DNA from 3 places in the Actinoplanes sp. NPDC049548 genome. Region 1 is predicted to be linked to each of the others. Evidence: riboswitches for the same ligand, from Rfam matches in the RefSeq annotation. Region 1 holds a riboswitch; each other region holds the start of a gene.
The links. Region 1 has a riboswitch for cyclic di-AMP ahead of AB0J80_RS10655 (hypothetical protein). Riboswitches for the same ligand answer to the same signal wherever they lie in the genome.
Positions count from the first base shown of each region.

Region 2: linked by a shared signal. The riboswitch ahead of AB0J80_RS18875 (NlpC/P60 family protein) and the one ahead of AB0J80_RS10655 (hypothetical protein) in region 1 are both predicted to bind cyclic di-AMP.
Region 3: linked by a shared signal. The riboswitch ahead of AB0J80_RS20540 (transglycosylase family protein) and the one ahead of AB0J80_RS10655 (hypothetical protein) in region 1 are both predicted to bind cyclic di-AMP.

Region 1 covers NZ_JBFAPM010000004.1:179,691-187,186, reverse strand. The annotation lists gene AB0J80_RS10675 (hypothetical protein) at 1-819, shown strand, start outside; gene AB0J80_RS10670 (ATP-binding protein) at 880-1,398, shown strand; gene AB0J80_RS10665 (beta-phosphoglucomutase family hydrolase) at 1,477-2,217, shown strand; gene AB0J80_RS10660 (glycoside hydrolase family 65 protein) at 2,264-4,630, shown strand; gene AB0J80_RS10655 (hypothetical protein) at 4,828-5,847, opposite strand; cyclic di-AMP (ydaO/yuaA leader) riboswitch at 5,852-5,988, opposite strand; cyclic di-AMP (ydaO/yuaA leader) riboswitch at 6,235-6,372, shown strand; gene AB0J80_RS10650 (hypothetical protein) at 6,376-7,458, shown strand; gene AB0J80_RS10645 (ABC transporter ATP-binding protein) at 7,477-7,496, opposite strand, start outside.
Region 2 covers NZ_JBFAPM010000008.1:309,493-316,988, forward strand. The annotation lists gene AB0J80_RS18870 (sigma-70 family RNA polymerase sigma factor) at 1-398, shown strand, start outside; gene AB0J80_RS18875 (NlpC/P60 family protein) at 475-1,404, opposite strand; cyclic di-AMP (ydaO/yuaA leader) riboswitch at 1,447-1,575, opposite strand; gene AB0J80_RS18880 (DUF3817 domain-containing protein) at 1,796-2,125, opposite strand; gene AB0J80_RS18885 (hypothetical protein) at 2,139-2,567, opposite strand; gene AB0J80_RS18890 (DUF6158 family protein) at 2,647-2,892, shown strand; gene AB0J80_RS18895 (DUF1360 domain-containing protein) at 2,908-3,480, shown strand; gene AB0J80_RS18900 (hypothetical protein) at 3,535-3,720, opposite strand; gene AB0J80_RS18905 (hypothetical protein) at 3,729-3,929, opposite strand; gene AB0J80_RS18910 (hypothetical protein) at 4,207-4,410, shown strand; gene AB0J80_RS18915 (ANTAR domain-containing protein) at 4,458-5,390, shown strand; gene AB0J80_RS18920 (antibiotic biosynthesis monooxygenase) at 5,401-5,703, opposite strand; gene AB0J80_RS18925 (MDR family MFS transporter) at 5,755-7,389, opposite strand; gene AB0J80_RS18930 (MarR family transcriptional regulator) at 7,386-7,496, opposite strand, start outside.
Region 3 covers NZ_JBFAPM010000010.1:43,118-50,613, forward strand. The annotation lists gene AB0J80_RS20520 (MFS transporter) at 1-563, opposite strand, end outside; gene AB0J80_RS20525 (DNRLRE domain-containing protein) at 663-2,024, shown strand; gene AB0J80_RS20530 (GNAT family protein) at 2,018-2,500, opposite strand; gene AB0J80_RS20535 (beta-galactosidase) at 2,508-4,502, opposite strand; gene AB0J80_RS20540 (transglycosylase family protein) at 4,576-5,253, opposite strand; cyclic di-AMP (ydaO/yuaA leader) riboswitch at 5,255-5,433, opposite strand; gene AB0J80_RS20545 (Hpt domain-containing protein) at 5,590-5,970, shown strand; gene AB0J80_RS20550 (response regulator) at 6,040-6,465, opposite strand; gene AB0J80_RS20555 (DUF2064 domain-containing protein) at 6,584-6,877, opposite strand; gene menC (o-succinylbenzoate synthase) at 6,945-7,496, opposite strand, start outside.

The DNA.
Region 1 (7,496 bases):
ATCTGGCAGCAGGTCGTCGAGGATCGGGCACTGTCGAAGCTCACCGGGCAGATGATGCTCAGCACGGTGATCGCCCTGGCCTGCTACGGGGCGGTGCTCGGCTCCTTCCACAGTGTCCTCATGGCGCTGACCTCCGCGGTGAAGCTGCCGCTGCTGTTCCTCGTGACGCTGGCGATCTGCCTTCCCACGCTCTACCTGTTCAACCTCGTCTTCGGGGCGCGGCTGTCCGTACGCCAGTCCCTTGCCCTGGTCATGGTGGCGCTGACGGTGACCGCCATGCTCGCGGTGGCGTTCGCGCCGATCGCGCTGTTCTTCCTGATCACGGCACCTGACTACGGCTTCTTCAAGCTGCTCAACGTCGCGATCCTGGCGCTGTCGGCGCTGGTCGGGCTCCGCTTCCTCACCGGCGGCATGCGGGTGCTCAACGAGCACGGCCTGCTGGCGCCCGAGAAGAAGGAGACGCCGGCCGAGGCGCCGGTCAGCCCCGCGGTCACGGCCCCGGCTCCCGAGCCCGTCGCAGTGGGCGCCGCCCCGAACGGAAGCCCCGCGCCCGCTCCCGTGCAGGTGCCGCCGGGTTACATGCTCACGCCCGTCGGCGCTCCTCGCCCCGCGCCCCGGCCGGCCCTGCAGAGGCAGCCGGCGCCGCCGAGCATGGCCCTGCTCTACGTGTGGATCCTGCTGTTCGGCTTCGTCGGTACGCAGCTCGCCTGGACCCTGCGGCCGTTCTTCGGTAGCCCCGGCATGAAGTTCAGCCTGTACCGCGACATCGACGGCAACTTCTACGCGGAGATCTTCCGGACCCTGTCGCATCTCTTCTGATCGACTCGTCGGGCTCCGACGGCTGCCACGGAGGCGGTACACAGCGTAGGCTGCTCGGCGGTGGAGGAAACCGTCGACCGCGAAGTGCTGCGTCCGGCTCCGGGCAGGGAGCCGTCGGACGCCGTTGCCTCGCACCAAAATCCCGGTGGGAGCGCGCTGCTCGACCAGGTCTTCGGCCACGACGACATCACCCTGCTGCGCCACGAGGTGCTCCAGCGGCTCGAGCCGGGCCTGCTCGGCGACCGCCTGGACGGCTTCGTCCTCGCCATCAACGAGGTGATCACCAACGTCGTGCTGCACGCGGGCGGGAGCGGGCGGCTCGTGCTGTCCCGCACCGCCACCGCGGTGTGGTGCACCGTCACGGACTCGGGCCCCGGCATCCCCGAGGAGCACCGGCACCCCCCGGAGGCGCCGGGGGCGTTCGAGGACGGCGGCCGGGGCATCTGGCTGGCGTACCAGCTGTGCGACGAAGTCACGATGGCGACCGGCCCAATTGGGACAACTATCGGACTGCGCATCGACCTGCCCGCCCGGCTATCGACGTCTGACCTGCTCAACGGGGCCTCGGCCGGCGGCTGAACACGGCATGAAACGCCGTGGAAATGTCGACATCCGTATTCAAGCGTGTTCGCCATCTGAGGCGACTACATTAGGCCGGTGCTCGGACTACCTCCTCACGTGACGGCATGCCTTTTCGATCTCGACGGTGTGCTCACCCAGACCGCCCTGGTCCACAACGCGGCATGGAAACAGACCTTCGACGCGTTTTTGCAGGCATGGTCCGCGCAGAACGGACAGCCGTTCGTGCCGTTCGACTCCGGCGCCGATTACCATCGATACGTCGACGGTAGGCAGCGCGCCGACGGGGTACGCACCTTCCTGGCCTCGCGCGGCATCACCCTGCCGGAAGGCACACCGGACGACGGTCCCGACGAAGAGACCGTCAACGGCGTCGGCAACCGCAAGAACCTGCTGGTCCTGCAGAAGATCCAGGAAGGGGCCGTACAGGTCTATCCCGGATCCGTCGACTACCTGCACGCCGCCGTGGACGCCGGCCTGCGCCGCGCGGTCGTGTCCGCGAGCGCCAACTGCAAGGACGTGCTGGAGGCCGCAAAGATCGCGGACCTCCTCGAAGCGCGCGTGGACGGTGTGGTCGCACGTGCAGAACACCTGCCCGGGAAGCCGGCGCCGGACACGTTCTTGCACGGCGCGAAGCTCCTCGGCGTACCGCCGGAGAACTGTGCCGTCTTCGAGGACGCCCTTGCGGGTGTCGAGGCGGGCAGGGCCGGCGGCTTCGGCATCGTGATCGGCGTGGACCGGGTCGGTCAGGCCGACGCGCTGCGCGAGCACGGCGCCGACATCGTGGTGCAGGATCTCGCCGAGCTCCTGACCCGATAGCACCCCCATACGACTTCTTCTCTTCTCAGTTGCGAGAGGCACCACCGTGATCCGTGAACGGGCCTACCCCGTCGACCCCTGGCACATCCGGGAGACCCGGCTGGACCTGGATCTCCTGGCCCAGTCAGAGTCGGTCTTCGCCCTGGCCAACGGCCACATCGGCATCCGCGGGAACCTGGACGAGGGCGAGCCGCACGGCCTGCCCGGCACCTACCTCAACTCGTTCTACGAGCTGCGGCCGCTGCCGTACGCCGAGGCCGGTTACGGCTTCCCCGAGTCGGGTCAGACGATGGTCAACGTGACCAACGCCAAACTCATGCGGCTGCTCGTCGACGACGAGCCGTTCGACGTGCGCTACGGCGACCTGCGCTCCCACGAGCGCACCCTGGACCTGCGCGCCGGCACCCTCGAGCGCATCGTGGAGTGGGTCTCGCCCTCCGGGCAGGCGATCCGGGTCCGCACCGTGCGCATGGTGTCCTTCACCCAGCGCTCGGTCGTGGCCTTCCTCTACGAGGTCGAGCCGATCGACTCCACCGCGCGGCTGATCCTGCAGTCCGAGCTCGTGGCCAACGAGCAGCTGCCGCCGACCAGCAAGGACCCGCGCGTCGCGGCGGTGCTCGACCACCCGCTGCAGGCCGAGGAGATGCTGGAGCAGCGCACCGGCGGGCTGCTCGTGCACCGCACCAAGGCCAGCGACCTGCGCATGGCGGCGGCCATGGAGCACCTCGTCGAGGCGCCCGGCAAGCACGCCGTCACCACCGAGGGGCACCCGGACTGGCTGCGTACCACCGTCGCCTGCAAGCTCGAGCCGGGGCAGAAGCTGCGGGTCGTGAAGCTGGCCGCGTACGGCTGGTCCAGCAACCGCTCGCTGCCCGCCGTGCGCGACCAGGTCGGCGCCGCCCTGGCCAGCGCCCGGCTGGACGGCTGGGAGGGCCTGATGGAGGCCCAGCGCGAGTACCTCGACGAGTTCTGGGACCACTCCGACGTACGCGTCGAGGGCGACCCCGAGGTGCAGCAGGCGGTCCGCTTCGGCCTGTTCCACACGCTGCAGGCCGGTGCCCGGGCCGAGAAGCGCCCGATCGGCTCCAAGGGCCTCTCCGGGCCCGGCTACGACGGCCACACTTTCTGGGACGCCGAGACGTTCGTGCTGCCGGCGCTGACCTACACCCAGCCCTCGGCCGCGGCCGACGTGCTGCGCTGGCGCCACTCCACGCTGGACCTCGCCAAGGAGCGCGCGCAGACCCTGGGCCTGCAAGGCGCGGCCTTCCCGTGGCGCACCATCCGCGGGCAGGAGTGCTCGGCGTACTGGCCGGCCGGCACCGCGGGCTTCCACATCGGCGCCGACATCGCCGACGCGGTCCGCCGCTACGTCTCGGCCACCGCCGACTACGACTTCGAGCGCGAGGTCGGCCTGGAGCTGCTGGTGGAGACCGCCCGGCTGTGGCGTTCCCTGGGCCACCACGACCGGCACGGCCGCTTCCACATCGACGGTGTGACCGGCCCGGACGAGTACACGGCGGTCGTGGACGACAACGTCTACACCAACCTGATGGCCCAGCAGAACCTCTTCGCGGCGGCGGACGCGGCCAAGCGCCACCCCGACCTGGCCCGCAAGCTCGGCGTCGACGACGAGGAGTCCGCCTCGTGGCGCGACGCCGCGGCCGCGGTGCATATCCCCTACGACCGCGAGCTGGGCGTCCACCAGCAGTCGGAGGGCTTCACCCGCCTGCAGGAGTGGGACTTCGAGAACACGCCGCCGGAGGCGTACCCGCTGCTGCTCAACTACCCGTACTTCGACCTCTACCGCAAGCAGGTCGTCAAGCAGGCCGACCTGGTCATGGCCATGTACGTGCGCGGCGACGCCTTCACTCCGGAGGAGAAGGCCCGCAACTTCGCGTACTACGACGCCCGCACGGTGCGCGACTCGTCGCTGTCGGCGTGCATCCAGGCGGTCATCGCGGCGGAGGTCGGCTTCGTCGAGCTCGCCCACGACTACCTCGGCGAAGCCGCCCTGATGGACCTGCACGACCTGCACCAGAACGCCCGCGACGGCGTCCACGTGGCGTCGCTGGCGGGCTCCTGGATCGCGCTCGTCGCCGGCCTGGGCGGCATGCGCGACTACAACGGCCAGCTGTCCTTCGCCCCGCGCCTGCCGAGCCGGATCAGCAACCTGGAGTTCTCGCTGCTGTGGCGGGGGCTGCGGCTGCGGGTCGAGGTCGCGCCGGAGGAGGTCACCTACTCGCTGCGCAACGGCGGCGGGTCGGCGCGCCTCGAGCTGCTGCACCACGGCAAGGAGGTGACGGTGACGCAGGTGAAGCCGGTCGTGCTGCCGATCCCGCCGGCGCCGCCGACCGGTCCGGCACCGTCGCAGCCGGCCGGGCGTGCTCCGGTCCGGCGGGCTTCGGGGCTGTAGGTCAAGGTCAAGAGCTTCATGTCGTAGCTCGGTGGGGGTGCAGACCGCAACTCCCGTCGAGGCCGGGCCCGGAGATCCCATCGCCTAGCGGCTCAGGGACGGATCTCCGGGCCCTTCATTCTGCGTAAATGGGAAAACCCCAAGCACGTAGAAGCCCCCGCCAGAAGAGGACGGGGGCTTCGTCGCGTGGGGCGCGGCTAGAGCATGGAGATGTGGACGTGGTCCGTGTGGTTGGACGGTCCGTGGTACTTCTTCCAGCCCGTCGCCGGGAACCAGATCATCCGGTTCCAGATGACGTACAGGATGCCGAGCCGGTCGGCGTTGCGGACGGCGAACGCCATCAGGTTGTTGCCGTACTCGCGGGTGTCCTGGTTGTGCCAGGGGGAGAAGCCGCTCTTCTGCAGGGACCAGTCGCAGGCTCGGCCCTTCGGATGCTCGAACGGCCCGCCGTCGCGGTGACAACCGACGAAGCGGTTGAAGCCCGCCTTCCTCACCTCTTTGTACATGTGCAGGGTGCGCGAGGTGATGCAGCCGCCCGTCGTCGGGTCGTCGACGTTGCAGGGCAGGGGGCCGAACTCGCCGTCGGCGTTGCGCGGTGCGGGCGCCGCCACGCGGGACTTGGCCAGCACGAAGCCGCCCGTCACCGTATCGCCGCCGACCAGCGCGAGAGCCTTCTCGGCCGACTCCTTCTGCTTCTTCATCGACTCGAGGTTCTGCTTCTGCGCCTTGACCTCCTGGTCCAGGCGCGTCTTCGCGGTGGCGACCTCGTTGATGGCCCCGTCCAGCTCGCGCAGCTTGCCGTCGTTGAGGGCGTTGATCTCCTCGAGCGAGACGGCTTTCTCGATGAAGGCGTCGGGCGAGCGCACGTTGAGCAGGAAGCCCATGGTGCTGAGACCGCCCGTGCGGTACTGCTGCGCCGCGACCGCGCCGACCTGGGGCAGGAGCGCGTCGCGCTTGGCCTCCGCGTTCTTGACCTGCAGGGCGAGCGCGAGCTGACTCTTGGTCGACTTCGCGACCGCCGACTTCGCGGCCAGGAAACGCCGGCCCGTGTTGTCGAGCAGGTCGTTGAGCATGGGGTTGTCGTCGCCGTCGTCGGCGGTCGACGAGTTTCCTCCGCCCGGCGCCGCACTCGCGGGCGCGCCGGGGGCAGCGATCATGGTGACCGCGGCTAGCGAAGCCAGGGCGAGGACCAGCCACCGGCGGGGTCTTGCCGTCATCCAGTTTCCTTCCGTGTTGCCGCCGACCGGGTTAGCTGACGGGTTCGGGACGGAAGCGATCCCTACCGCTGGTTCAGCGGATTCACCCCATTACCAGGTGGTTCCCCGATTCGCCTCACGGCGATTGAGCGGTGGTCCGCCGGCACCTTGGGGGCGGTGCCTTCCTGGCGTGACCGGCCGAAAGTTTACCCGACTCCGGGCCGGTCACCAGCGGTCGCGGCGTCGGCAAAACTGTTACGACGCAACGACTTTGCGTCACCACTCGATGGAATGACCCTGGTCATATTCCGTCGCGCGAAATCTGACGGCCCGTGGTCGATTGATTGCGAAGAGTGCGAGACCTGTCGATTCAAGAAAACCATGGGTATCGTTCGTCACGGTTCCATCACGGAACCGCCGCCTAATCGCCGAAAGGCGAGCCGGGGACCCATCCGGTAATGGGGTGAATCCGCAGCTCCCTGCGGTAGGGATCACTTCCGTCCCGAACCCGTCAGCTAACCCGACCGGCGGCCGACGGAAGGAACGCACGTGAGGCTCGACCCTGTCCGCCGGCGATTAGCGACCCTGCTCGCGGTCCTCGTCGCCACCTCGGGGCTGGCACTCGTCGCCCCGGCAGCGGCCACCGCCGCGCCCCGCCCGCTCGCCGCGCCGGGAGGCTCCGGCGACGACGGGGAGGGCGGCTCCAAGTCCCTCGTCGAACAGCTCGAGGCGGCGTCGAAGGGCTTCGTCGAGGCCAAGGAGGCGCTCGACCGCTCGAAGAAGCGCCAGCAGGAGCTGGTCGCCAAGCTCAAGGAGATCGACGCCGACCTCGGCCCGAAGCAGGGTGCGCTCGACGAGATCGTGCAGCGGACGTACCGCACCGGCCGGCTCGGCCCGATGAGCGCACTGCTCACCGCCGACTCCACCGGCACCCTGCTGGACCGGGCGCAGACGCTGCAGACCGTCGCGATGAAGCAGGACCGCGCGATCCGCGACCTCAAGGACGCCCGCAGCAAGCAGGAGCAGGCGAAGCTCGCGATCGACGCGGCGATCCGCGACCAGCAGAAGCAGCTCACCATCATGGCCAAGCGCAAGACGCAGGCCGAGAGCGCGCTCAAGGCGCACAACGCGGCCGCGGCCGACGATGGCAGCCCCAGCACCGACAGCTCACCCAGCAGCGGGTCCAGCGGCGGCAGCAGCGCCCTCGCGGCACCCGCGCCGCGCAACTCCGACGGGTCGCTGCCGGGCGAGTCGTGCAGCGTCAACGACCCGACGACCAGTGGCTGCATCACGCCGCGGACCCTGCACGCCATGAAGGAGGCCAAGGCGGACGGCTTCACCCGCTTCGTGGCCTGCTTCCGGCACCAGAACAGCGGTGAGCATCCCAAGGGCCGGGCCTGCGACTTCGCGGCCGACCGCAACGGCTTCGGCGGCGTGGCGACGGGCAGCAGCCGCACGTACGGCAACCGGCTGGCGAACTACTTCATCCGCAACTCGAGCCGGCTCGGCGTGCTCTACGTCATCTGGTTCGAGCGGATCTGGCTGCCGTCCAGCGGCTGGAAGGCGTACACCCGGGGCCAGGGTGACCCGTCCAGCGACCACACCAACCACGTGCATCTGTCGATGAGATGACCCGGGGCGGGGCGTACGTCACTTCTTGACGTACGCCT
Region 2 (7,496 bases), on a different contig from region 1:
AGCCCGAGCAGATCGCCGCGGCGCTGGGTGTGACGGTGGAGCGCGTCAGCGAGCTGACCCGCTGGGCCCAGGACACCGTGTCGCTGGACACCCCGGTCGGCGACGACGGCGACACCAACCTCGGTGACCTGGTCGCCGACAGCGACGCCCCGTCGCCCGAGGAGATCGTGCTGACCGCCCTGGAGCGCCAGCGCATCGAGGGCCTGCTCAACCACCTCGACGACCGTTCCGCCGGCATCATGCGCGCCCGGTACGGCCTCGAGGACGGTCGCGAGCACTCGCTGACCGAGGTGGCGTCGCGGTTCTCGCTCTCCCGCGAGCGCATCCGCCAGCTCGAGATCCAGGCCCTGGGCCGGCTGCGTGAGCTGGCCCGCGCCGAAGGCCTCCAGGCCGCGTAGCTCTCCATCCCCCGTAACGCCGAAGGCCGGTGCCCCTCGCGGGACACCGGCCTTCTGACGTGTGGGGACGGCGCGATCAGGTCACGCGGCCGTAGCCGTACGGGGTCATGATGTCGATGGTTCGGTGTTTCACCGGCTCGCCCGCGCGGGAGGCGTCGATGATCTTCCCGCCGCCGACGTACAGGGCGACGTGCCCGAGGCTGCGGTAGAACACGAGGTCGCCGGGCTGGAGCTGGGAGCGGCTGATCCGCCGGGTGGCGCTGTACTGTGCCGCGGCGTTGTGCGGCAACGACTTGCCCGCCTGGCTCCAGGCGCGGGAGGTCAGGCCCGAGCAGTCGTACGTGGCCAGACCGTCGGCGCCGTACTCGTACATCTTGCCGACCTGGTCGAACGCGAACCGGACCACGACGCCGGCGTCGCCGGACACCGAGGGGACGGCGCCGGTGTAGCGGGAGCCGGTCTGGGTCGCCCTGCCGAACGCCGCCTTGCGCATGGCGTACAGGTCCTTGAGCTGGCCCTCGATCTTCTTCTTGCGGGCGGCGAGCTCCTTGACCTCGGCGGCCTGCTTGTCCTGCGTCGCCTTCAGCGCGGCCTGCCGCTGGTCGTAGTTCTGCGTCGTGGCCGTGTAGTTGTCGATGTCACGCTGCCGGCTGCGGGACAGCTGCTCGAGGATGGACATGCGGTCCATCAGGTTGCTGCTGCCCTCCAGCACGACGTTCATCGTGCCGACCTTGCCGGTCTTGTACGCCGATGAGGCGATGACGTTCATCTGCGCGCCGGCGACCTTCAGGGCTTCCTTGGCGGGCCCGATAGACGCGGCGAGCTTCTTCTCGTCGTCCTGCGTCTTCTTCAGGCTGATCTTCATCTTGTTGTACGACTCGACGACGTCCTCGAGCTCGTTCGACGCCTTCTCGATCTTCTTGTTGATGTCACCGGTCGACGGCGCCGCGTGCGCGGCCGGCGCGACGGTGCCGGTGATCACGATCGCCAGGGCGGCGACCACCATGGTGCGTAGCCTCGTGCGGGCGTGTGGCAACGGAACGTGGCCTTTCTTCCGCTGGGCCGCCTACCGGGTTAGCTGACGGATTCGGGCGGGAAGAAGGCCCTACCGCTCGCGCGGATTCACCCCAGGTGCTGACTTCGGTGGTTCCCCGGCTCGCCGAGACGGGCAGGGCGGCCCCGGGGGATGGGGACACCGTGTCCGCCGTCGAGGGATTCGGCGGCGTTGGCCGGCGCCACCGTGAGGGTGATGGCTGCGGACCGGACCAACCGCACCAACTTATCGGCGATCGCGATTAATTCAAGAGCCCGAAGAGTGACGTGCGCCAATTACCCCGTAAATGGGGAATGATCCCGATAACGGAACGCACTTTCCTGCGTTCGCTGCGTCACCCTTACTATTTCCGCGCCATCGCGGGCGGGGTGTCCATCGACTGAACGGCCCACTTGCGAGAAACCACCCGCTCCGCCCAGAACGAGAAGAACGGGATGGTGCCGGCCAGCATCACCAGCAGCATCCGGCCCAGCGGCCAGCCGGCCCGGCGGCTGAGGTCGAAGGTGGCCGCGAGGTAGATCATGTAGAGGAAACCGTGCACGGGTCCCACCGCCGCGACCACGGTGTCGTTGTCACCGGCGTACTTCAGCGGCATGCCCACCAGCACGAGCACGATGAGGATCACGCCGACGATCCAGGCGATGATCCGGTAGCGGGTGAGGGCTCCCTGCACGGTCCACGTCCTTCTACTTGGTGCTGCTCTTGCGTCCGGGGTAGTCGCCGGGCCGGGCCCCGGGGTGGGCGTTGAGCCAGGCGAGATAGTCGTTGTAGGCGTCCAGCTCCGGGTCGTCGGCGGTCACCCGCTGCGAGGACACGCGTACGCGCACCGGCCGGCGTACCGTCACGGGCGCAGCCGGGTCGGGCGCCACCGCGGGGGAGTCGCCGGGCTCCTCGGGAGCCGGCCGGCCGGCCCGGAGCTCCTGCTGGACCTCACGCACCCACAGGAAGACCACGAAGAGCGCGAAGACCGGCCACTCGAAGGTGTAGCCCCAGCTCAGCGTGTTGCCGCCGGTGGCGCGGCTGAACTGCCACCAGCCCAGGCCGAGGAAGCCGGCCACGAGCACGAGCGCGACGACGTGGCGCACCAGCCACGCCGGCCTCAACAGCGCTCTCATGGGTCGAGCGTATCCGGCTGGGGTTTGACACCAGGCGGCACGGGCAACCGTTGCGGGAAGCACCGAGAGGGGAGAGATCATGAGCGACCACGAGGTCGACGACCGCGTCGGCACCGAGCAGGGCATCGACCCGGCCGGGCTCGCCGACGAGGACCTGATCCGTGAGCTCGGCAGCCTGCACCGGACCCGGCTGCAGACGCTGCGGCACGGACCCGACGCGGCGCTCGCCAACCACCTGCGCCGCACGGCGGAGCTGGAGACCGAGTACCTCGCCCGGCACCCCGGCCGCGAGGTCGACCCGCACCGGCTCACCCAGGACTTCTGAGAGGAACCCGTACGCATGACCTCCTCGGTACGCGGCCGGTTCGCCCGCCTGCGGCGCCAGTACGCCCCCCACGAACACCGCCCCCTCGAGGGGTACGCGGCGACCATGGGCGCCTTCGGCGTGCTCGCCGGCAGCCTTGCCGTCGTCGCAAAGGCGACGGGGCGCACGGTGCCGGAGCGCCCGGCCGTGGCCGACGTGGTGCTCATCTCGATCGCCACCCACAAGCTCAGCCGGCTGATCGCCAAGGACTCGGTCACCAGCCCGCTGCGGGCGCCCTTCACGCGCTATTCCGAGCCGGGCGGCAGCGCGGAGCTGAACGAGGAGGTCCGCGACGAGGGCAGCCCGATCCGCCACTCGATCGGCGAGCTGATCAGCTGCCCGTTCTGCCTGGCGGTCTGGGTGGCCACCGGCCTGACCAGCGGCCTGGTGTTCGCGCCGCGGCTGACCCGGCTGGCCGCCACGGTGTTCACCGCGACGGCGGCGTCGGACTTCCTGCAGATGGCGTACTCGCTGGCGAAGGAGGCGGCCGAGGGTGACCCGGAGCCCGAGCCGTCCCAGCCCGCGCTGAACGGCCGCGCGCTGGCCTGAGGCAACGAAGAACGGCCCCGGCGAAAGCCGGGGCCGTCTCGCTGTCCCTGTCCCTCAGGGCGGGCCGTCGCCGTCCATGCCGGACCAGCCGCGGGGGCTCTCCGTCTCACCCGAGTCCTCGTCGTCGATGATCGCGGGCTCCACGGCGGTGTCGTTGTGCTCGCCGGCGAAGTCGCTGTCCCCGTCGGGGGTGCCGTCGGAGTCACCGAAGGCCGGCAGGCGTTCGTTCTGCTGGGTCATGTCGCTCCTCAGGCGTCCAGGGTTCGCAGGGCCTCGGCGGCTTCGTCCTGGGCGTACTCGCCCTCGGGCAGCGCGTCGATGCGGGTGAGGGCCGCCGCGGGCAGGTCCGCCGCGATCGCGCCCCGCTGCAGATCGGCGCTGCTCAGGCGTTCCTGCCCGGAGTAGGCCTCGTCGAGGTATTCGTCGAGTACGCGCAGGTCATCGCTCACAGCTCCGGACTACCCGGCGGACGCCCGCACAATCATGTGGTCCAGGTCACAATTGCTTCTGGAATGGGGTCGGACTGCCGACCGTTGAGCACAGATGTCGGTGTGCCCAGTGTCCCCGGGCCTCACCCATTGCCTTCGCGGACTACCGTTCGGCTGGAGCCGCGTTGAGCCTTTCGCCGCGAGGCGACCTGCACACCGGCACCTTAACGTCGCTCCCGGCCCCGGCCGGGAGCGACGTTTGTTTTCGGCCCTCATGATCGCGGGTATCCCGGCGGACATGAGTGATGATCGCGTGGAGCGCCGGGCGGCCGACCTGCTGCCGGAGGAACGCAGCGCCGGGAGCGCCGACCCGCAGAGCCAGGCCGAGGCGATCCTGGCCGAGTCCGACGAGCGCGAGGAGCTTCCGGGCGCCGCGCCGAGCACATTCCTGGAACATCGCACGTCGGACCAGACGGTTACGCCCGCCGACGGCACCCGTTAGAGGACACCACTTTCGTGTTCACGGATCCGCATGGCAATATCGGGCAAATGTCTGCCCCGCAACGGAGCACCGGACGGCGCCTCGCGGCGCGTCGCCGCGCGACCTCCACGGACGCGTCCGATCCTCGCCGGCTCGACACCCAGGTGCGGAGCACCCCGGAGGCCACCATCTCGATCGAGCCGGTGGCCGGCGCCGACGACGTCACCCCTCGCCGCCGCCGGCGCCGGGGCCTGCGGGGAAGCGCCAAGACCCGTCGGCCGGTGTCGGGCAAGACCTCCCGCGGCCGGGGCGCCGAGCCGGCGGCACCGCATCCCGTCGAGATGGCGGGGCTGCTGCACGAGCTCTCCGTACGGCTGCTCGGCGCCGACGACGTCCCCCAGGCCCTGGACCGGCTGGCCGCCTTCGTGGCCGCCGCCCTGCCCGCAACGGTGCGCTGCTCCGTCGCCCTGATCGGCGAGGGCGGCCCGCCCACGCTGGCCGCCTCCGGCCCGCAGGGGCTGAACGTCGACGACCTCCAGTACGCGACGGGCGACGGACCGGCCCTCGAGGCCGCCCGGACCCGTACCGTCGTCACCGTCCACGACCTGGCCGCGGACGCCCGCTGGCCGGAGCTCGCCGGGCAGGCCCGCGCCGAGGGCGTGCACGGCGTCGCTTCGGTGCCGCTCGACATCCCGCGCTCGGCGGTCGGCTCGGTCACCTTCTTCACCGGGCGGCCCGGCGGCGTCGACGCGGAGGCCCTGCTGACCGCGATGGCGGTGGTCAACCAGGCCGAGGTGCTCGTCGGCGAGGTGCATCGGCGGGAGGCCCTGCGCGAGGGCACCACCGTCGACCGGGCCGCCGGCGTGATCATCGCGCAGCGCGGCTGCGGTGTGCGGGAGGCCTACGACGTGCTCCGGGACACCGCGCAGCGGCTCGGCCTGCCCCGCGAGGAGGTCGCCGAGCGCCTGATCGCCGCGGCGGCCCGCAACGCCGACGGCTGACGGGCGTCCCCTACTTCGAGACCTGCTGGACGACCTCGAACTCGAGCAGGGCGGCGCCGGAGGCGACCGGGCGGGCGCGCTCGCCGGCGTGGGCGGCTCGGCCCATGCCCGACGACCAGGCCTGGAAGTCCTCCTCCGTCTCCCAGCGGGTGTAGACGAAGTAGCGGGTCTCACCCTTGACCGGCCGGAGCAGCTCGAAGCCGAGGAAGCCCTTGGCGTTCTCCACCGCGCCCTGCCGGGCGGCGAAGCGCTTCTCCAGCTCGGGGCCCGCGCCCTCGGGGACGTCGATCGCGTTGATCTTCACTACTGGCATACGACACAGGGTACGAGCGCGTGCTGCGCCCGTACCCTGTGCGGTCTTTCGTCAGTGCGCTCCGGCAGGGCCGGCGGCTGCGGAGGCGGCCGCGGCGTCCTCAGCGCGTTGCTGTTGCGCCGAGCGCTGGGAGAGCGGGATCTCCGGCAGGAAGAAGACCACCACGAGGCCGACCAGCATGACGGCGAGCGCCATCAGGTAGACGACGTGGATGCCGTCGGCGAAGCCGACCTTGAAGGCGTGCCCGAGCGCCGGCGGCAACTTGGCGATGAAGGAGGTGTCACTGAGGTCGCCGCCGCCACCGCGGGTGGGGAACCCGGCGTCGGCGAGCTTGCCCGGCAGCACGTTGAAGAGCACGGACAGGAAGATCGCCGTGCCCAGGGTGCCGCCCATCGAGCGGAAGAACGTCACCGAGCTGGTGGCCACCCCGATCTCGCGCGGCGACACCGCGTTCTGCACCGCCGTGATCATCGGCTGCATGTTGCCGCCCAGGCCGAGACCCATCAGCACCATGATCAGCATGGTCTTCCACAGCGGGGTGTCGGCGCCGATGAGCGCGAACAGCGCGAGGGCCGCCGCCATGAGGATGCTGCCGATGATCGGGAAGATCCGGTAGCGGCCGGTGCGGGCGATGAGCTGGCCCGAGGTGATCGACCCGGCCATGATGCCGATCACGAAGGGGATCATCTGCAGGCCGGCGAGCGTGGGGGAGCTGCCCTTGACGATCTGCAGGTACAGCGGGACGGTCATCAGGCCGCCGAACATCGCCATGCCCACGATCGTGCTGGAGGACGCGCCGACGGCGACCGTACGGTTGCTGAACAGCCGCAGCGGCAGCAGCGCCTCGTCCTTGTACGCCCGCTCGGCGAGCACGAACGCGACCAGGCCCACCGCGCCGACCACGTAGCAGGCGATGGCCCGGCCGGAGCCCCAGCCCCAGTCGCGGCCCTGCTCGGCGACGGTCAGCAGCGGCACGAGGCCGATGATGAGCGCGAGCGCGCCGGGCCAGTCGATGCGGTGGTCGGTGCGGTGGTGCGGCAGGTGCAGCACGCGGGCGACCACGACCATGGCCGCGATGCCGATCGGCACGTTGAGGTAGAAGACCCAGCGCCAGCCGTCGACCCAGAGGATCTTGTCGGCGCCGGCGAAGAAGCCGCCGAGGATCGGGCCGATGACGCTGGCGGTGCCGAAGACCGCCAGGAAGAAGCCCTGGTACCGGGCGCGCTCGCGGGGCGGGACGATGTCACCGATGATCGCCAGGGCCAGCGACATGAGGCCGCCGGCGCCGACGCCCTGGATCGCCCGGAAGGCCGCCAGCTCGTACATGTTCTGCGAGAGCCCGCAGAGCATGGAGCCGACGATGAAGATGCCGATCGCGAAGAGGAAGAACGGCCGGCGTCCGTAGATGTCGGAGAGCTTGCCGTAGAGCGGGGTGGAGATCGTCGACGTGATGAGGAATGCCGTCGTCGCCCACGCCTGCAGGTTGAAGCCGTTGAGGTCGTCCGCGATGGTACGGGTCGCCGTCGCCATGATGGTCTGGTCCAGCGCGGCCAGGAACATGCCCATCATCAGGCCGGCCAGAATCGTGATGATCTGCCGATGGGTGAAGTCCGCTGAGGGCGGCGCGCCCTTCGCGGCAGGCCCCGGCCCGGCCGCCTCCGCTGCGGTGGTGCTCGAGTTGCTCACGCGTTCTCCCGTGCTGATACGGCTGGGTCGCGGCGCAGGAGCGCCTCGACGGAGCTGTTGAATTGTTCGAAGAGGTCGACGAACGCGTGGACGCGCTCGGCCGGCCA
Region 3 (7,496 bases), on a different contig from region 1:
CAGAAGCTGGTGACGAAGACCGAGTCGTACGACGACGCCGTGGCCCCGAGCACCGCCAGCGCGACCAGCGGCCCGAGGAACGCGCCGGCGCTGTCCATCGCGCGGTGCACGCCGAACGCCCGGCCGAGGGCCTCGGGCGGCACGGAGGCGGTGATCAGCGCGTCGCGCGGGGCGGTACGGACGCCCTTGCCCAGCCGGTCCACCGCGATCACCGAGCCGACGGCGGCCACGGACGCCCCGGCCGCGAGCATGCCGAGCTTGGCCACGGCGCTGAGGGCGTACCCGAATCCGGCGACCGTCCTGGGCCGGCCCACCCGGTCCGCGAGGTAGCCGCCGGCCAGGCGCAGGACGGCGGTGGCGCCGGTGTACAGGCCGTCGACGACGCCGTAGCCGAGCGGGCTCACCTGCAGGCCGAGGACCAGGTAGAGGGGCAGGACGGCGGTGACCATCTCGGCGGACACGTCGGTGACCAGGCTGACCGTGCCCAGCGCGAGGACGTTGCCGGAGACGAGCGCGAAGCCGCGGCGGCCGACCGCGGGGTGGCTGACGGTGGAGAGGTACACGTCCGCCATCGTCGCGTTTGCATCGACAACGATGAGTGTTCAGTAAACGTCCAGACAGTGAACAGCCGACCGCCCCCCGTGCTGCCTAGCGTCACCGCCATGGGTACTCGCAAGCTCGGGCCGGCGTTCAGCGCCGCCCTGCTGGTCGCCGGCGCCGCCGCGGCCGTCCTCACCCCCGCCGGCGCGGCCTCGGCCGCCGCCACCACCTTCACCCCCGTCGCCGACACGTACGTGCAGAGCGACACGGCCACCACGAACTACGGCACCTCGACGCAGGTCGTGGTCGACAACTCCCCCGTCCGACGGCTCTTCCTGCGGTTCTCGGTCAGCGGGCTGAGCGGCCCGGTCACCAGCGCCAAGCTGCGGCTGCGGACCATCGGCACGAACGACGGCAGCCCCCAGGGCGGCGCGTTCCGGGCCATGTCGAACACCACGTGGTCGGAGACGGGCACGACCTGGAACAACCAGCCCGCCACCGACGGCGCATCCGTCGGCTCGATCGGGGCGGTCACCGCCGACAACTGGTACGAGCTGGACGTCACCTCCGTGGTGACCGGCACCGGCACGTTCTCGTTCGGCGCCACCTCCACCGACTCCGACGGCGCCTACTACGACACCCGCGAGAGCGGCGCCGACGCCCCGCAGCTCGTCGTCACGTCCGGGACCACGCCCGCGGACGACCCGGTGCTCGTCGGCGCCGGCGACATCGCCAACTCCGGTTCCGGCGACACCCAGACCGCCGCGCTGCTCGACGGCATCGCCGGCACGGTCTTCACGATCGGCGACAACGTCTACGACAACGGCACCGCCGCCGAGTTCACCTCCTACTACGCGCCCACCTGGGGCCGGCACAAGGCACGGACCCGGCCCTCGCCGGGCAACCACGACTACAACACCTCCGGCGCCACCGGCTACTACGGCTACTTCGGCGCGGCCGCGGGTCCGTCGGGCCGCGGCTACTACTCGTACGACCTGGGCAGCTGGCACGTCGTGTCGCTGAACTCGAACATCTCCATGGTCGCCGGCTCGGCACAGGAGCAGTGGCTGCGCGCCGACCTGGCCGCGTCGACCAAGCCGTGCACGCTCGCGTACTGGCACCACCCGTTGTTCACCTCGAGCGCGAACCACGCGCCCTCCACCGCCACCCGGCCGCTGTACCAGGCGCTCTACGACTACAACGCCGACGTGGCGGTGTGGGGGCACAACCACGTCTACGAGCGCTTCGGGCCGATGAACCCCGCCGGCGCCCTGGACACCGCGCGGGGCCTGCGCCCGTTCGTGGCGGGCATGGGCGGGGCGAACCACTACACGTTCGGCACGATCCAACCGAACAGCGAGGCCCGCAACGCCGACACGTACGGCGTCCTGAAGCTCACCCTGCACGCGAACAGCTACGACTGGCAGTTCGTGCCGGTCGCGGGCAAGACCTACAGCGACAGCGGTACGGGCACCTGTCACTGATCCCGGCGTAGCCGGTAGTACACGAAGCCCTCACGGGTGACGCCGCCGTCGGGGACGAACCCGGCGGCGGCGCAGCACGCATGGCCGGGCTCGTTGTCGACCTCGACCCCGCAGAAGAACTCGTCCACATCCGACACCGCAGGGTGGACGGTCACCGCGCGCAGCAGCGCCCGGCCGCGGCCCTCGCGCCAGCGTCGCGGATCGACCACGAACGCGAGCCCCATGGACCGGCGTCCGCGGCCGTCGGCGTACACGTCACCGCCGATGAAGCCCACCTCGCCCGCCGCGTCGACGCCGAACCAGGCGTGACAGCGCAGCACCAGGTGGCCCCGGAACACCTCGCCGCCGCCGCGCTCCGCGATCGCGAGCATCCGCGGCAGCCAGTCCCGCCCGCCCAGGTAGCGCTGCACCTGGGGATGGTCGAACCAGGGTGCCGCCGAGTCCACCAGCGCCCCGGACGGCGGGACCAGCCTCATGCGCACATCATGCCGGGCCGCGCAAGACCCCCACGCCCCTCGGCTCCAGCCGCTCGGCGCTGCCGTGCAACGCCTCACCCGGCACGCCGGTCAGGTCCACCGGCTCGTCCGTGCGGTTCACGTAGAACCGGAAGTCCCCGCGTACGACCAGCTCCACCCGCCCGCGCAGGCCGGGCGGGAGCTCGCTCTCCACGCCGGCGCGGCGCAGCAGATCACCGAGCAGCGGCGCGAGGCCGTCGGGCCCGAGCCGGGTCGACACGTACGCGGCAGAGCCGGCGGTGTACGCCTTACGGGTGACAGCGGGGCTGCCGTCCGCGTACCGTGCGAGCACCTCGACGCCCGCGTCGGCGACCTCCATCATGTCCGTCCACAGTGTTCCTACGCTGCCGTTGTCGAGCACCACCTGGTCGCCATCGGGCAACGGGGCGAACTCCTCGATACGGATTCCGAGCAGGTCGCGGAGCGCGCCGGGATGGGCACCGGGCCACAGGTGGTCGTGCTCGTCGACGTTGCCCGAGAAGTACGTCGTCACCAGGTGACCGCCGCCCCGCACGTACGCTTCCAGCCGCCGGCGCAGCGCCTCGGGCACGACGTACAGGATGGGAGCGACGACGAGGTCGTAGCGGGAGAGGCCGGTCCGCACCGGCACCACGTCGGCGCGGACCCCGAGGTCGAGGAACGCCGAATACCAGTCGAGGGCCTCCTGCTGGTAGCGCAGCCGGTTCGTCGGGTGCGAGTCGAGCTCGGCGGCCCATGCCGAGTCCCAGTCGACCAGCACGGCGGCCCGGGCCGGCGTGCGCCCGGCGCCCGCGACCGGGGCCAGCCGCCGCAGCGTCTCTCCCAGCTCGGTGACCCGGCGGAACACCGCACTGTCCTCCCCCGCGTGCGGCACCATCGCCGAGTGGTACTTCTCGGCCCCGGCCCGCGACTGCCGCCACTGGAAGAAACACACGGCGTCCGCACCGTGCGCCACGTGGGTGAGAGAGTCGCGCTCCAACTCACCCGGCTTCTTCGGTACGTTGATCGGCTGCCAGTTCACCGCGCTGGTCGAATGCTCCATGAGGAACCACGGCCGGCCGCCGGCCACATTGCCGGTGAGGTTGGCCGAGAAGGACAGTTCGTCGAACGGCCGGGACGTGCGCTGCACGTAGTGGTCGTTGGCGACGAAGTCGACCTCGGCGGCCCAGTCGGCGTAGTCGAGCGGCCGCAGCCGGCCCATGATCATGAAGTTGGTGGTCACGGGCACGTCCGGGGTGAGCTCCCGCAGCACGTCACGCTCGGCGCACAGGTAGTCCTTGAGCGCGTCGGACGAGAAACGCGTGAAGTCCAGCTGCTGCGTGGGGTTCGGATGGGTGGCCGCGCGGCGCGGCGGCAGGATCTGCGACCAGTCGGAGTAGTGCTGCGACCAGAACGCCGTGCCCCACGCGGCATTCAGGGCGGCCAGCTCGCCGTACCGTCGCCGCAACCAGACGCGGAAGGCCGCGGCGGCGTCGTCGGAGTAGTCGTAGGCGTTGTGGCAGCCGAGCTCATTCGACACGTGCCAGGCGGCCAGCGCCGGATGGTCGCCGTAGCGGCCCGCCATCTGCCGGACGAGACGCAACGCGTGCTCGCGGAACGCCGGCGACGTGGGCCGCCAGTGCTGGCGGCTGCCCGGCCAGATGGTCCGGCCCTCATGATCGACCGGCAGGATCTCCGGATGCTTCGCCGTCAGCCACGGCGGCGGGGAGGCGGTCGCCGTGGCCAGGTCCACCGCGATGCCGCCGGCGTGCAGCAGGTCCATGACCTCGTCGAGCCAGCCGAAGTCGTACTCGCCCTCGGCGGGCTCGAGCCGGCCCCAGGAGAAGATGGCGAGCGACACGATCGTGACGCCGGCGGTCCGCATCGCGCGCACGTCGTCGTCCCAGACGTCACGCGGCCACTGCTCGGGGTTGTAGTCGGCGCCGTACTCGATGCGCGGCGTCCGGCCCGGCGCGGTACGCAGCCAGCGCGGTGAGGTTGTCATGCCAGTCGATGCTATCGGCGGGGGCCCGGCCGCCCCACGGGGGAAGGGCGACCGGGCCGGTCTCCGACAGGCCTCAGAGGGCCAGGCGCTGCCCCGGGAGGATCAGGTTCGGGTTGCCACCGATCTCGCCGCGGTTCAGCTGGTACAGGGCGCGCCACCCGCCCTTGACGTGGTGGCTGCTCGCGATCTTCGCGAGGGTGTCGCCCGAACGCACCGTGTAGGACTTGCCGGTCGCCCGCGCGGGAGTGCCCTTCGAGGACTTGACCGTGCTCTTGTGCGTCGTGGTCCTGCTGCTCTTGTGCTTGGTGCTCTTGTGCTTGGTGCTCTTGTGCTTGGTGCTCTTGTGCTTGGTGCTTTTGTGCTTCGAGGCACCGGAGGTGTTCTTGCCCTGATAGGACTTCGTCGAGCCGGCCTTCTTGCCGCACACCGGCCAGGCGCCGATGCCCTGGCCGTCCAGCACCTTCTCGGCGATACGGATCTGCTCCGAGCGGCTCGCCTTGTTCGCCGTGCTCGCGTACTTGCCGCCGCCGTACGCCTTCCAGGTGCTGCGGCTGAACTGCAGGCCGCCGTAGTAGCCGTTGCCGGTGTTGATGCTCCAGTTGCCGCCGGACTCGCACTGCGCGACGGCGTCCCAGTTCACACTGGACTTCGCCTGGGCCGCGGACCCCGGGCCCAGCAGGGCGACGGTGCCCGCCGCACCCGCGACCACCAGGCCGAGGGCACGCAGGGACTGCTTGCGGATCTGTGCCATGAAAGGAAACCTCCACGCCTGCGAGGTCAGCTGTCGGGTTCGGGCCGAGGAGCCCGGCCGCGCGTGGCGGCTTCACCCCGAGGCGCGACGAGCGCGCCGTGGAACCTGTGGGTCCCCCGCTCCATGCCTGTCGATTGAGGTCCCGGCCCGGTCGGCGGCAGGATTCGGCGTTACCGACCGCGGGGCCCGCGTCAGCGGACCGGCCGACGTTAACCACTCGGCAGGGGCCGACGACAAACTTCCGGGCCCGAAGGTGACGTTGTTTACACCTTGATGATCGAACTGATCGTGCATCAAAACGGGGCGAACCGGACCCGGCAGTCGTACCGTTGGATCATGGAGGATCCCGCTGTCGCCATCCGCGCCCGCCTCGACGAGATCGCCGGCCCGGACCCCGGAGCGCCGGAGAATGCCCTGCTCGCCCGGCTGCTGACCTCGTACACGACGAAGACGCCGGCGGCGCTGGACCGCTTCGCCGAGACCCTGCACGCCGGCGACCCGGCGGCCGTCCAGGATCTGGCACACTCGCTGAAGGGCTCGGCGGCCAACATCGGCGCGGACGCCCTCACGACGATCTTCGCCGACCTGGAGGACGCGGCCCGCGAAGGCGATCTGCCACCCGATCCGGCGGCGGCCCTGGACCGCATCCGGATCGCCTACGAGCGGGTGGCCCCGGTGTGCACGCGCATCGCGGCCGAGCTCCAGCCGCGTTCGTAGCGACCCACGGTCACTCGTCGCGCCGCATCACTCCGCGGCCGCGCTAGCAGAGCTCGCAGTGACGAACCGTTACTCGTCCCACCAACCGGACTTGTTCGCGGGGGCGCTGACTTGCTCGGTGAGCAGGCTCTGCACGATGCTCGCCAGGACGGCCGGCTGGGCGGGCTTCTCGAGGTAGGGCGCCTGAGGATCCACGAGGCCCTGCGTGAGTGCGACGTGGCGCGGGATCCCGCTGATGTAGATCACGTGCATGGCGGGGTAGACGCTGGTGATCGACCGGGCGAGATCGCCCCTGCTGTCGCCGGGCAGGGAGAGGTCGGCGATGAGCACGTCGATGCGTCCCTCCTGCTCCCGGCACACCTGCATCGCCGACTCCGAGTCCAGCGCGGTGAACACCCGGAAGCCACGGACGGCAAGCATGTGCGCGGTGGTCTCAAGGACGTCGGCGTCGTCGTCGACCATCAGGACTGCCGCGTGGCCCGTGAGATTCGTCATTCTGGCCTCCTCAAGCCCAGCGTAGGGGCCGGGCCATCGCCAAGAGCGAACTTCGCGATCCCTGCCCCCGGACGCGGCACGACCGGGCCCCGGCCGGCCGACGGACCGCACCGGCGAGTCAGGGTGCGGGCAGGGTCGGCAGCAGGGCCACGCGCAGCCCGAGCCGCAGCGCGGCGAGCGTCAGCATCCCCGAGTCGGTCAGCCTCTCCAGCTCCGCCGCCCGCGACGGCTCCCGCAGCCCCAGCGCATACCACCCGCCGTCGGTCGTGGGCCCGATCACCGCATCGAAGCTGCGCAACAGGTCATGGGCGTCGTCGAGCAGCCGCGGGCTCAGCCGGACGGCCGCGATCACCAGGAACGGGTCCCGGCGCCAGACACGCTGCGCGTCGCAGCGGAAGAATCGTCGGTTCATGCCCTGTCAGTGGCCGTAGGCCGCGCGAAGGTTGCCCGCCGCGGCGGAGAAACAAGGGCCGCGACGCCTACAGCGGGATCCACTCCGTCGCCATGGTCACCGACTCGAGCACCCCGGCCAGCGGTTCCACGCCGAGGCCGGGCCCGATCGGCACCGGCAGGTGACCGTCCTCGAGCACGAACGGCGCTGTGAGATCGGTGGCGAAGTAGCGGTCCGAGGCCGAGGTGTCGCCCGGCAGGGTGAAGCCTGGCAGCGCGGCGAGCGCGACGTTCGCCGCCCGGCCCAGACCCGTCTCCAGCATGCCGCCGCACCACACCGGTACGCCGTGCGCCGCGCACACGTCGTGGATCCGCCGCGCCTCCAGGTAGCCTCCGACCCGGCCGGGTTTCACGTTGATCACCGAGCATGCGCCCAGGGTGATCGCCGCCGCGGCCGCGCGGGCGGAGGTGATCGACTCGTCCAGGCACACCGGCGTGGCGATGAGTTTGGCCAGCTCCGCGTGGCCCAGGATGTCCTCCTCATCGAGCGGCTGCTCGATCAGCAGCAGCCCGTACGGGTCGAGGCGGGCCAGGTGCCGGGCGTCCGCGAGCGTGTACGCCGTGTTCGCGTCCACCTGCAT